DNA from 3 places in the Enterococcus sp. AMC1251 genome. Region 3 is predicted to be linked to each of the others. Evidence: predicted binding sites of a transcription regulator. Region 3 holds the regulator's gene; each other region holds the start of a gene.

Region 1 (4,311 bases), 470 kb from region 3:
AAACCTAGTGAAGTGTGCTTCAAAACTAGCCCAAAGCGAATGACATTATAAGACAAAAAATAACCCGAAATAATAAGTACTACACCAAGAATACCTAAGCATCCCTTTAATAGAGGCAGTTTATTTGGAGTGTCTGTATTTTTTTGACTTGGTTTAAACAAGTTTGTTATCTGGTAACGATAAATCAGCCAACTACTTCGAAGAGAAACAACTAACAACATGAATCCAAATACTCCGCTTGTTTGAATCATCGATGGAATTGAAACAAAAAACAAACTCTCTACTTGCAAAAACATCGCTTTTGCAAGAATCATCGAAAATAACTTAGACAAAATAATACCTAGAAGAATCCCAGTAACTAAAGATACTAAACCTAAAAGAATAGTTTCCACAAAAAACAAATAGGATATCTGCCCTTTTCGCATTCCGATTAAATGATACAGACCAATTTCTTTACCTCGTTTTGATAGGAAGAAATGATTCGCCGAAAGCATAAATCCTAAAATCATGACTACAACAAGAAAACCGCCTAAATTCATAGTACCGTTGATATGAACCTCTTGTCCGACTCTATTAGCAAATGTCCTATTATAGGTAATCGCACTAAAACAATAGTAAACAACTACTGCAAAGGTCATACTGACAAAATAAACCAGATAATTGAGAAATTGACCTTTAAAATTTTTCCAAGACAAATTAAAAATCATTGGCACGACCACCTCCACCAATCGTTGCTTGCATATCGATCACTCGATTGAAAAATTCCTTTCGGGAACCTTGTCTGACGACTTCTGAAAAAATCACACCATCTTTAATAAATAAAATACGATTGCAGTAACTTGCAGTATAAGGATCATGAGTGACCATAATGATCGTCGCATCATCTTGTAAGTTCATATTTGTCATATATTGTAGTAACTCAGCTGCTGATTTAGAATCCAAAGATCCTGTCGGCTCATCTGCAAAAATTATTTTAGGTTTGGTAATCAATGCACGTGCTGCTGCTACTCGCTGTTTTTGTCCAACAGAAATAGCGTTTGGATAAGCGTTCAATAGTTGCTCTATCCCTAAAACGCTGACAACATGTGTCAAGCGCTCCTCCATTTCAACTAAAGATATTCGATCTACAGTCAAAGGTAGCAAAATATTATCTTTTACAGTCAACGTGTCCATTAAATTGAAATTTTGAAAGATGAAACCTAGCTTTTTGCGACGAAAATCACTGAGTTGATTATCCCGCATTTTTAAAATGTCTTGACCATCAATTCGAACGGTTCCTATAGTCGGTAAAGCAATTGTTGAGATAGTACTCAATAAAGTAGATTTTCCTGCACCACTTGGTCCCATAATTCCTACAAATTCACCTTGATCAACAGAAAAGGAAAGATTGTTCAATACTTGTACTTTATTATTTCGATAGCCATATGATTTACTTAAATGATTGACTTCTAAAATTTTTTTCATCGTTTTCGCTCCAGTTTATTCGTTATTCCTATTCTATCAATATTTAGCGCAACTGAACATCGTTTCCTCTTACAATTAAGTAAGAATGAAGTTTTTTTAGGAATCATTTATTTTTTTAACGAAAATGTTGTGACAATTTCCACAACCCTTTTAGGGAGTTGTTTTCACTATATTTTCATTCTCTATAAACACTATATGTAGTTACACAAACGTAAAAAAATTTAAATTTCACACTATATATAGTTGAAAGATTCATTGAATTGTTTTATGATAAGGAAGGAATAAATCTATGAGGAGATGGGTAGCAAATGATGGAGATTAAGCAAACTAATAATGAAGTAAGTTCTACTGATTCAGCCTTACGCACGATGAAAATCGTTAAAAGAGATGGACGATTGGTTGATTTTGATGATCGAAAAATTTATGATGCTTTGATCAAAGCTGAACAAAAAATTCGCGGTTCTTTGGATCCGCTTGCCCATGAACGTATTCAAGAAATTGTAGAAAGAATTGATCAGGAAATTTCAGATCGTTTTGCTGAAGATGTAAAAATTTATGAAATCCAAAATATCGTTGAACATATTTTACTAGCAAAAAACGAATACGAGCTAGCAGAAGAATATATTAATTATCGCACTCGCCGTGATTTTGAGCGTAGTAAAGCGACTGATATTAACTTTACAATCAGTAAGTTGATCAACAAAGATCAGTCTGTCGTGAATGAAAATGCCAATAAAGATAGCGACGTCTTCAATACACAACGAGATTTAACTGCTGGAATCGTTGGTAAATCGATTGGTCTTAAAATGCTGCCTCCTCATGTTGCAAATGCACATCAAAAAGGTGATATCCATTATCACGACTTAGATTATCACCCATATACACCAATGACAAACTGCTGTTTGATTGATTTTAAAGGTATGCTGAATAATGGATTTAAAATCGGAAATGCAGAAGTTGAAGCACCAAAATCGATTCAAACTGCGACTGCCCAAATTTCACAAATCATTGCAAACGTAGCTTCTAGTCAATACGGCGGATGTTCGGCAGACCGTGTAGATGAATTATTAGCGCCATTCGCTGAATTAAATTATCAAAAACATTTAGCTGATGCAACAGAATGGATCGAAGGCTCTGATCGTCAAGAAGCCTTCGCCAAAAGTAAAACAAAAAAAGACATTTACGATGCGATGCAAAGTTTAGAATATGAAATCAACACATTATTCACTTCAAATGGGCAGACGCCTTTCACTTCTTTGGGATTCGGTTTAGGTCTAAGCTGGTTTGAACGTGAAATTCAACGGGCAATTTTACAAATTCGGATCAATGGTTTAGGCAGCGAACACAGAACAGCTATTTTTCCTAAATTGATTTTCACTTTAAAACGTGGGGTAAATTTAAATGAAACAGATCCCAACTATGATGTAAAACAGCTGGCATTAGAATGTGCAACGAAACGGATGTATCCGGATGTTTTAAATTATGATAAGTTAGTTGATTTAACAGGTAGCTTTAAGGTACCTATGGGGTGCCGTTCTTTCCTACAAGGCTGGAAAGACGAACAGGGCGAAGAAATCAATGTAGGCCGTATGAATTTAGGCGTTGTTACCTTAAATCTTCCTAGAATCGCGATGGAAGCTCATGGTGATGTGGATAAATTCTGGACACTTTTAGGTGAACGTCTTGAAATAATGAAAGATGCATTGGTCTATCGTGTTGAACGCTGCAAAGAAGCAACACCCGCAAATGCTCCGATCCTCTACATGTATGGTGCGTTTGGAAAACGTTTATCTAGAAAAGAATCTGTGAATGAATTATTCAAAAATAAACGTGCGACTGTTTCACTAGGTTATATTGGCTTGTACGAAGTAGCTTCTGCTTTTTACGGTGGTGACTGGGAAATAAAACCTGAAGCGAAAGACTTTACGATTGAAATCTTAAAAGATTTAAAAGCGTATGCCGATGACTGGGGTAATGACTATGGTTATCACTTCAGTGTCTATTCAACACCTAGCGAAAGCTTGACCGATCGTTTTTGCCGTTTAGATACTGAAAAATTCGGTGTAGTCGAAAATATAACGGATAAAGACTATTATACAAATAGTTTCCACTATGATGTTCGTAAAAACCCCACTCCTTTTGAAAAATTAGATTTTGAAAAAGATTATCCACAATATTGCTCTGGCGGTTTTATCCACTATTGTGAATATCCTGTCTTACAACAAAATCCTAAAGCGTTAGAATCTGTTTGGGATTATGCTTATGATCGTGTAGGTTACCTAGGAACAAACACACCTATCGATCACTGTTATGAATGTGATTTTGAAGGTGATTTCACTCCAACAGAACGTGGCTTTGAATGCCCGCAGTGCGGCAATCACGATCCAAAATCCTGTGATGTTGTGAAACGAACTTGTGGTTACCTTGGTAATCCACAAGCTAGACCGATGGTTCATGGAAGACACAAAGAAATCTCTTCGCGAGTGAAACATATGAAATAAAAAGTGAAACGAAACGATTAACTCTCGAATGATAAGAGAAAAGAATTATAGTGACGCTTCTCGTCACGAATTGTTAGCTCTTATCATTGAGAGCTGGATTAGATAAAAATAGAACAAACCAATCACCATAAAACGATGTCCCCTGCATTCTTTTGCAGGCATCGTTTTTATTTGAAAGGATGACTAAAAATGAGAAATCCTAAGCCAAAAGAATGGTTAACAGAGGAACTTAGTCAAAATTATATCGCTGATTACAAAGCCTTTAACTTTGTAGATGGTGAAGGGGTCCGAAACAGTCTATACGTTAGTGGCTGTTTGTTTGCTTGTGAAGGGTGTTTTAATCAAG
Region 2 (4,311 bases), 640 kb from region 3:
TAAATAAACATTAGTATTAGTCCATTCGAAGATATCATCGATTTCTTTTTTAGTGTTTAATGTACTAAAGATTGATGAATAACTTTTAGCATGAACGGATTCCATAAATTGAATATTGTTTAAAACAGCTTCTTCATGCGGTGTGCGGACGTCATTTCTTAGCTGCTCGATACCACTTTCAGACTGAACAGTATCTAGTAGTGTCAGTCCACCAAAAACATAACCTACTGTTGTTCTTTCGAGGTCTGAAAGAGTTCTCCAGTCATCTAGATCGTTAGATAAAGGAATACGAGTATCTAACCAAAATTGTTCCGTTAATTTTTCCCAAGTTGATTTATCAATCACATCTTCGATGGCGTTCCAGTTAATTGCTTCATAATATGTTGCCATGTATTCTCCTCCTCATTACCAATACAATAAAATACAGTAAATTATAGAACAAGGCGACCTAGAGGGCGCCTTGAGTTTGTTTCGCTGTTCTAGATCACACAGCTTTCACATTGATTACTACCGATCTCTTCAGCATCATCCGTAAATGTTCGTACGTAATAAATCGATTTAACCCCTTTATGGAAAGCATAGTGACGTAAAATATTCAGATCACGCGTTGTTTGTTTTGGTGAATCTTTCCATTCATATAATCCTTCTGGAATTTCAGAACGCATAAACAATGTCAAACTCATTCCTTGATCCACATGTTGTTGTGCTGTTGCATAAACATCGATGACTTTACGCATATCCATGTCATAAGCAGATGTGTAATATGGAATCGTGTCATTTGCCAAGTGAGGAGCAGGGTAGTATATTTTACCGATTTTCTTTTCTTGACGCTCTTCGATCATACGAGTGATTGGGTGAATACTAGCGCTTGTATCATTTATATAAGAAATAGAACCATTTGGAGCAACTGCTAAACGATTTTGGTGATATAGACCATCTTTTTTCACAGCATCACGTAAGTTTGCCCAGTCCTCAGAACTTGGAACAAAAATATCTTTAAAAATTTCTTTGACTTTATCTGATTGAGGAGTGAAATCTCCTTCGATATATTTATCAAAATATGAACCATTAGCATAATCAGATTTTTCAAAGTTATGGAATGTTTCATTGTACTGTTTGGCAATGTTATTACTTTCTACTAAAGTCCAGTAATTCAATAAAGTAAAGTAGACATTGGTGAAATCTAGTGAATCTTTAGATCCATACTCCATATGATTTTTTGCAAAGAACGTATGCAGACCCATCGCACCAAGTCCGATTGTATGGCTTAATTTGTTTCCGTTTTGAATAGAAGGAACGACATCGATATCAGATGCATCGGTTACAAAAGTTAAGGCACGTGTCATTGCACGAACAGATTTGCCAAAGTCAGGACTGTCCATCAAGTTGACAATGTTTGTTGAACCTAAGTTACAGCTGATATCTGTACCAAGTGTTTCATATTCTTGTTTGCCATTTAAAACAGAAGGTGTTTGAACTTGTAAGATTTCTGAACATAGATTACTCATGATGATCTTACCATAAGCTGGATTGCTTCTGTTCGCTGTATCAATGTTGATAATATATGGATAGCCAGATTCTTGTTGTAATTTAGAAATTTCATTTTCTAGATCACGTGCTTTGATTTTACGTTTACGAATTTTTGGATTGGCAACTAAATTATCATATTCTTTTGTAATATCAACGTAAGAGAAAGGAACCCCATATTCACGTTCAACACTGTAAGGGCTGAATAGATACATGTCTTCATTATTACGAGCTAACTCATAAAACTTATCAGGAACTACAACGCCTAAAGAAAGAGTTTTTACACGAACTTTTTCGTCCGCATTTTCTTTTTTCGTTGATAGGAACATTTCAATATCTGGGTGAAAGACGTTTAGATAAACAACTCCGGCACCTTGACGTTGGCCTAATTGATTCGAATAACTAAAGCTATCTTCGAACAATTTCATAACAGGAACCACGCCACTGGCAGCTCCTTCGTATCCTTTGATGGGTGCTCCTGCTTCACGTAAGTTTGCTAATGTGATACCCACACCGCCACCAATACGTGATAATTGTAAAGCGGAGTTGATCGAACGACCGATACTATTCATGTCATCTGTTACTTGGATCAAGAAACAAGAAACAAGTTCACCACGACGTTTACGTCCTGCATTCAAGAAAGAAGGTGTAGCAGGTTGGTAACGTTGGTGGATCATTTCATCGGCTAAAACTAAAGCCAAGTCTTCATTGCCATCAGCAAAATATAGTGCATTAAAAGCAACACGATCTTCATAGCTTTCTAAGTATTCAGTTCCTGCATTGTTTTTAAGCGCATATTGTGAATAAAACTTGTAAGCTGCCATAAATGATTTGAATTCAAACTGTTGCTCATCAAGAAATGTATATAATTTTTCAATGAAGACCATAGAATATTTTTCGATAAATGCTGTTTCTAAATAATCATTGTCGATCAAGTAATTGATTTTTTCTTCTATAGTATTGAAGGTTCTAGTATTAGGTAGAACATTTTCTTTGAAGAAAGCTTTCAAAGCTTCTTTATCCTTATGTAAAGGAATTTGCCCATCAACAGGACGATTAATCTCATTATTCAACTTAAAATAGCTAACATCTTTAATTTCTTTTAGATTCAAGTTTATTCACTACTTTCTTAAAGGATTCTACGTCTTCGTTCGTGCCGCTAAATTCAAAAGCAAAAAGCATCGGAACGTTGTAATCACGTGCTATGTCTTTTGCCGTATATACAAATAACTCTGCGAAATTGAGGTTGCCGCCACCAGCAACGCCTAGCATGTGTTCTTGATTGTTCTTATAATCGAGAAAATCGTTCACTACTTCAGTGATTTCTTGATCATAAGTGGGAACGACTAAGACAAAAGGCTCATTTATCTCAAAAAAAGGATTCGCAGGCTCAATTTCGTAAGCTGCTAAATCCAATTTTTTAATGAAGCGTCTGGTTTGTCCGGTGACTGTAAAATAAACAATTTTCATCTAGCTAGCCAATTGTTTTAGTTGATCAGGACGAAATCCTACAACTGTCGCAGCATCAGAAGTGATAACCGGAACACTTTGGAATCCTTGTTCTTTTAACCAGTCGATTGCATCTGGTTGGATATCAATATTTACTTCTTCAAATGCTATATTGTTCTCGCTCAAAAAGCGTTTTGCCATTTTACATTGGATACAATTATTTTTAGAAAAGATTTTTACGTTCATTTTAATTCCCCCTAAATTAGTTTACCTCACTAGTATAAATCTCTCAGGGAAAAAGTCAACACTTAGGCACTATATATTGTGGTTGATTTTCTATTTAATCCCATGTTTTGTGTTTTTGAAAGAAATATGAAAACGCGTATTCTCTAGATTGGAGCGACTAATATGGTTATTTTTGTGTTTAGAAAAGAAAATTATTAAATTTTGAATTGGAATTTCTTAAGCAGTGAACACAATATGTAGTGGTCTATTTAAGTAAGACACACTAATATTTGATGACCGATAGAACGGGGAAATGTTTTCTTACTATAGGTGGAAAGAAGATTGATTTAAGTATCACAAAAAGGTATACTTGATGAGAACGATTATCAATATCATTGGAAATGAAGATGAAACTTTTTCACAAATCGTGTGGAGTTTCTGAGTATATCTAGCGTCACGAGCTAGCACTTCGGAAAAAAAATAAAAATTGAAAGTGCCAAAGAAACGCCACAGTCAATTTTTCCTATTTTTCTGACAGTGATAAACGAGCTCGTTCAGCTTTTAAAATAAGGAGGGTTACACAATGTTAACATTGGCACGAGCAAAGGTGAACAAAGTTTATACAATTGAAGAAATCCAGGCAGAAGGTTTTGCGAAGAAGCATTTGAATAATCTTGGTCTTGTGCCAGGTGGGAAAGTTGTGTTGGTGAATTATTCAAATGAGAACGGCATTATTTTATTACACAATAGCCGAATTGCGATCAATCTATCTATATTGAAACAAATTATAATAGTAGAAAAAAGTATCGAAGAAAAAGATTGGTTATCTCTAGATCAATTAACTGTAGGTGAAAAGGCTCGAGTGATTGGGGTTCACGGACAGGGAGCTATTAAAAGAAGACTGATGGATATGGGATTGACAAAAGATGTGGATATTCTTGTTAGAAAAATGGCGCCTTTAGGAGATCCGATCGAAATCAATCTTCGCGGGTATGAACTAACGTTAAGAAAAAACGAAGCACAATTAATCTTGGTACAGAAAGAGGGGTAAGAAATGAATGAACAACATATTGCTCTGACGGGTAATCCAAATAGTGGAAAGACAACAGT
Region 3 (4,311 bases):
GATCCGTTTAGAAGAAGGACGGAAAATTCGTGAGGCTTTTGTGCCACGAGAAAAAAATTGGTTGATTTTTTCATCCGATTATTCTCAAATCGAATTACGTGTTTTAGCGCATATTTCTGATGATCAACACTTAAAAGAAGCATTTATTGAAGGACAAGATATTCATTCAAGTACTGCGATGCGTGTGTTTGGCATTGAAAAACCAGAAGATGTAACGTCAAATATGCGCCGGCAAGCGAAAGCAGTAAATTTTGGAATCGTTTATGGAATTAGTGATTATGGTTTGTCACAAAATCTAGGTATTACGAGAAAACAAGCGCAAGAATATATCGATACCTATTTTGAAAAATATCCAGGTGTTAAAAAGTATATGGAAGACATCGTTCGTGAAGCTAAAGATAAGGGCTATGTAGAGACGCTATATAACCGCAGACGTTATTTGCCAGAGATCAATTCGCGTAATTTCAATTTGCGCTCTTTTGCTGAACGGACTGCAATCAATACTCCGATACAGGGAAGTGCAGCGGATGTTTTGAAAATTGCGATGATCAACATGCAAGAACGCTTAAAAGAAGAAAATATGCAGGCGACGATGCTTTTACAAGTACATGATGAACTTGTTTTTGAAGCACCTGAATCTGAGTTAGAAAAACTAAATGCTTTAGTGAAAGATGTCATGGAAAATGCCGTTTCTTTACATGTACCATTGTTGACTGACAGCAGTTGGGGTAAGACATGGTACGAAGCAAAATAGTAAACTAAAATAATTCGAAAAAGACTGACTAGAGGAGGTTGGGACAGAAGAGTTTAACCCCGAGAAATAAGAGGGAATTCACGAAAATTGCTCTTCAAATTTTTGTGAATTTCAGCTTCTTTCCGAAGGGGTTGCTTCTGCTTCTACCGTTTATTCGGATTTTAGGTGACCGGGTTGTAACTCATAGAGTTATGTCCCAGTCACTGTATTCGCTTCGGTCTTTTTCTTCTAAGGAGAGATGAATTTTGCCTGAGTTACCAGAAGTCGAAACAGTCAGGAAAGGATTAGAAAAATTAGTTGTTGGAAAGACGATCCAAGAAGTAATTATTTTGTGGCCGAAAATCATCGAAGCACCTGAATCTGATATCTTTTCTCAACAGTTGATTGGTCAAAAGATTGAAAAAATGGAGCGTCGAGGCAAGTTCTTAATTTTCAAATTAACCAATTACGATATGCTCTCTCATTTACGAATGGAAGGGAAGTATGAAACAAACGAGTCTGAGGATGAGCGAACGAAGCATACACATGTGATTTTCACTTTCACCGACGGGACGCAATTACGTTATCTTGACGTGCGAAAGTTCGGGCGTATGGTTTTGGTCCCTAAGAACCAAGGAGAAAATTATAAAGGAATTTTAACATTGGGTCCTGAACCGATTCCTTCTGAATTTAAGTTGCCAGAATTTCGTACAGGCTTGAAAAAACATCACAAAGCAATTAAACCGTTATTGTTGAATCAGCGTTTAGTAACGGGATTAGGGAATATTTATGTAGATGAAGCGTTATGGGAAGCAAAAATCCATCCGGAACAACCCGCAGATACATTAAAATCAAAGGAAGTTGAGAGGTTGTATTATGCAATTATCGATGTTCTTGGTCGTGCAGTTGAAGCAGGGGGAACGACAATTCGAAGTTACCTAAATGCTTTAGGAGAAGCGGGAACATTTCAAGTTTCACTAAATGTTTATGGTCAAACAGGTGCGCTTTGTCCAAGATGTAGCACACCAATCAAAAAAATAAAAGTTGCTCAACGTGGCACTCACTTTTGTCCGAAATGTCAAACCTTGAAAGTGAGGAATTAATCGATGGGTATGGTACTAGGCTTAACAGGAGGTATTGCAACGGGAAAAAGTACTGTTGTATCTGTATTTAAGAATAGGGGGTTTCCTATAGTTGATGCGGATGTTATCGCTCGTGAAATCGTTGAAGTAGGCACGCCTGCCTTAGCAAAAATAGTTGCTGATTTTGGATCAGAAATACTAAATCCCAATGGCTCATTAAATCGTAAAAAATTAGGTGAAATTATTTTTTCGGATGAGGAAAAAAGAAAAAATTTAAATGAATTATTATCTCCTTTTCTAAAAGAAGCGATTTTAATTCAGATTGCAAACAAAAAAAAACAATCGCCATTAGTCATTGTCGATATCCCTTTACTGTATGAAGGAGGCTATGATAAATATGTTGACAAAGTAGCGGTTGTCTATGTTCCGGAAACATTGCAACTCACACGGTTGATGAAACGAGATAATTTAACGGAAAGTCAAGCGCAAAAACGAGTGAATAGTCAAATGTCAATTGAAAAGAAAAAACAAAAAGCAGATATCTTATTCAATAATCAAAAAAGTATTCATGAGACAGAAAAAATAATAGAAAAATGGGTATGGGAAAATATTGTTTAACAATACAGTTTAATCGTTATGCTTGTTTTTTATGATAATCTGGGTTAAAGGAAATAGGTATTTAGGTTGTGAAACAGAAGTGGATGTTACTTTTGTTCCACAACCTATTTGTTTGAACTAAATATAACACTGGGAATTATGGAGAAAATCATCGGAATGTTGTTATTTTTTTGAATAAATACAATATAAACAAAAGAATGATAAGTGGAATAAAAAAGAAAGAAATCATGCGGGAAAAGGATGTAAATTAAATAGAAAAATATTATAAAATGAGACAATTACAATAAGTAAAAATCTTAAGAAGTAATCGTTAATGTCTGGTTTCTCAAGCATTTCATGTTATAATAATAGATAGCAAACTAAAATGAAAATTTGAAAATAGATAACATAAGATAAATTGAGGTGAATACTATGCGTTGTCCAAGATGTCATCATAATAATTCCCGTGTCATTGATAGCCGTCAAGCGGATGATGGTCGTGCGATTCGTCGTCGTAGAGAATGTGAAAATTGTAGTTATCGTTTTACAACATTCGAACGGATTGAAGCAGCACCGCTATTAGTCGTTAAGAAAAATGGTGATCGGGAAGAATTTAATAGAGAGAAAATTTTACGCGGATTGATTCGTTCAGCTGAAAAACGCCCAGTTGCTATGGAACAAATGGAACAGATCGTTGATAATGTCGAAAACCGTGTACGTAGCCTAGGCGAAAATGAAATTTCGACTACTTTAGTAGGAGAGTATGTAATGGAAGATTTAGTCAATTTAGATGAAATCGCCTATATTCGATTTGCCAGTGTTTATCGCCAGTTCAAAGATATGAGTGTGTTCTTAAAAGAACTACAAGGAATCGTAGATAAAGCAAAATCGTCAAATTCAGATACAACAAACGAATAAGGAGGTCTTTCCTTGAAAGACAATTGGAAAGAAATCCACCCTAAAAGTATTTTTCAAGTTGCGCTAGCTTATCCATTATCCAATCAAGAACAAGAAATACTGACGCTTTTATATCAGCCAATTATTGGTGCTGAAGCTTTTAGCTTGTACTTGACACTTTTGTCAGAAGTTGAAGAGACAGGTATTAGTGAATCGCTTTTTCATGCTGATTTGATTACGATGATGGATATGAGCATTAAGCAAATCCAAGTTGCTCGAAAGAAATTGGAAGGGATTGGTTTAGTAGGAACCTTTATCAGAGAAGATTCTGAACTGGGCATACAATTCTTATATCGGTTGAATCATCCCGAAACAGCCAAACGTTTTTTTAAAGATGAAGTCTTGTCACTAACCTTGTTGAACAATGTCGGGCAAAGAAAGTTAGATAAATTATTTGAACGATTTAAACCAAAATTTGTTAATTTGACAGGTTTTAAAGAGGTTTCAGCCGGATTCAAAGATGTGTATCTTTTTAAAGAAGAACAAATTATTTCTCAAAGCAAACAGCTACATCAAATGGAGCAATCTTTCAATGATCCCCGACCTTCGCGCAAACCAAGTGCCATTAATGATAGTTTTGATTGGTCATACTTTGTTCAAGGGATAGACAAGCTTGGAATCAAGTTGCCAGATAATAGTGACGGATTTAAAGAAGAGGTATTTATCTTCCATAATTTATTTGGTATCACTGAATTGGATATGATTGATTTTTGTTCAAAATCATTTGATTATTATACAAGCAAGATTGATGTAAAGGATTTTGAACGAGCTGTTTATAGAACTTATGATCCTGATAAACGACAAAAACAAAGTGATTTTCAAAAGAATGATAAAGTGGATTTATCTGCTGAAGATCAGCAAACGTATCGATATAATTCATTGAAAATGAACGGTTTTTCAACGCAAGATATTCAGATGATTATGGATAGTGAAAAAAATTTC

Evidence for each region. Region 3 encodes NrdR, which represses ribonucleotide reductase genes. Its sites were predicted from a motif close to ACACNATATATNGTGT; they were not measured.
Region 1: a site for NrdR is predicted at 1,695-1,710, ahead of nrdD (anaerobic ribonucleoside-triphosphate reductase). Genes of this name have one in related genera too.
Region 2: a site for NrdR is predicted at 3,450-3,465, ahead of nrdH (glutaredoxin-like protein NrdH). Genes of this name have one in related genera too.

Annotation. Positions count from the first base shown of each region.
Region 1 is NZ_CM177098.1:866,765-871,075, reverse strand. It holds gene AC4BBR_RS04060 (ABC transporter permease) at 1-707, opposite strand, end outside; gene AC4BBR_RS04055 (ABC transporter ATP-binding protein) at 697-1,464, opposite strand; gene nrdD (anaerobic ribonucleoside-triphosphate reductase) at 1,773-3,965, shown strand; gene nrdG (anaerobic ribonucleoside-triphosphate reductase activating protein) at 4,155-4,311, shown strand, end outside.
Region 2 is NZ_CM177098.1:694,815-699,125, forward strand. It holds gene nrdF (class 1b ribonucleoside-diphosphate reductase subunit beta) at 1-390, opposite strand, end outside; gene nrdE (class 1b ribonucleoside-diphosphate reductase subunit alpha) at 480-2,639, opposite strand; gene nrdI (class Ib ribonucleoside-diphosphate reductase assembly flavoprotein NrdI) at 2,620-2,997, opposite strand; gene nrdH (glutaredoxin-like protein NrdH) at 2,998-3,222, opposite strand; gene AC4BBR_RS03260 (FeoA family protein) at 3,785-4,252, shown strand; gene feoB (ferrous iron transport protein B) at 4,256-4,311, shown strand, end outside.
Region 3 is NZ_CM177098.1:1,335,551-1,339,861, forward strand. It holds gene polA (DNA polymerase I) at 1-754, shown strand, start outside; gene mutM (DNA-formamidopyrimidine glycosylase) at 1,000-1,836, shown strand; gene coaE (dephospho-CoA kinase) at 1,840-2,433, shown strand; gene nrdR (transcriptional regulator NrdR) at 2,845-3,330, shown strand; gene AC4BBR_RS06205 (replication initiation and membrane attachment family protein) at 3,343-4,311, shown strand, end outside.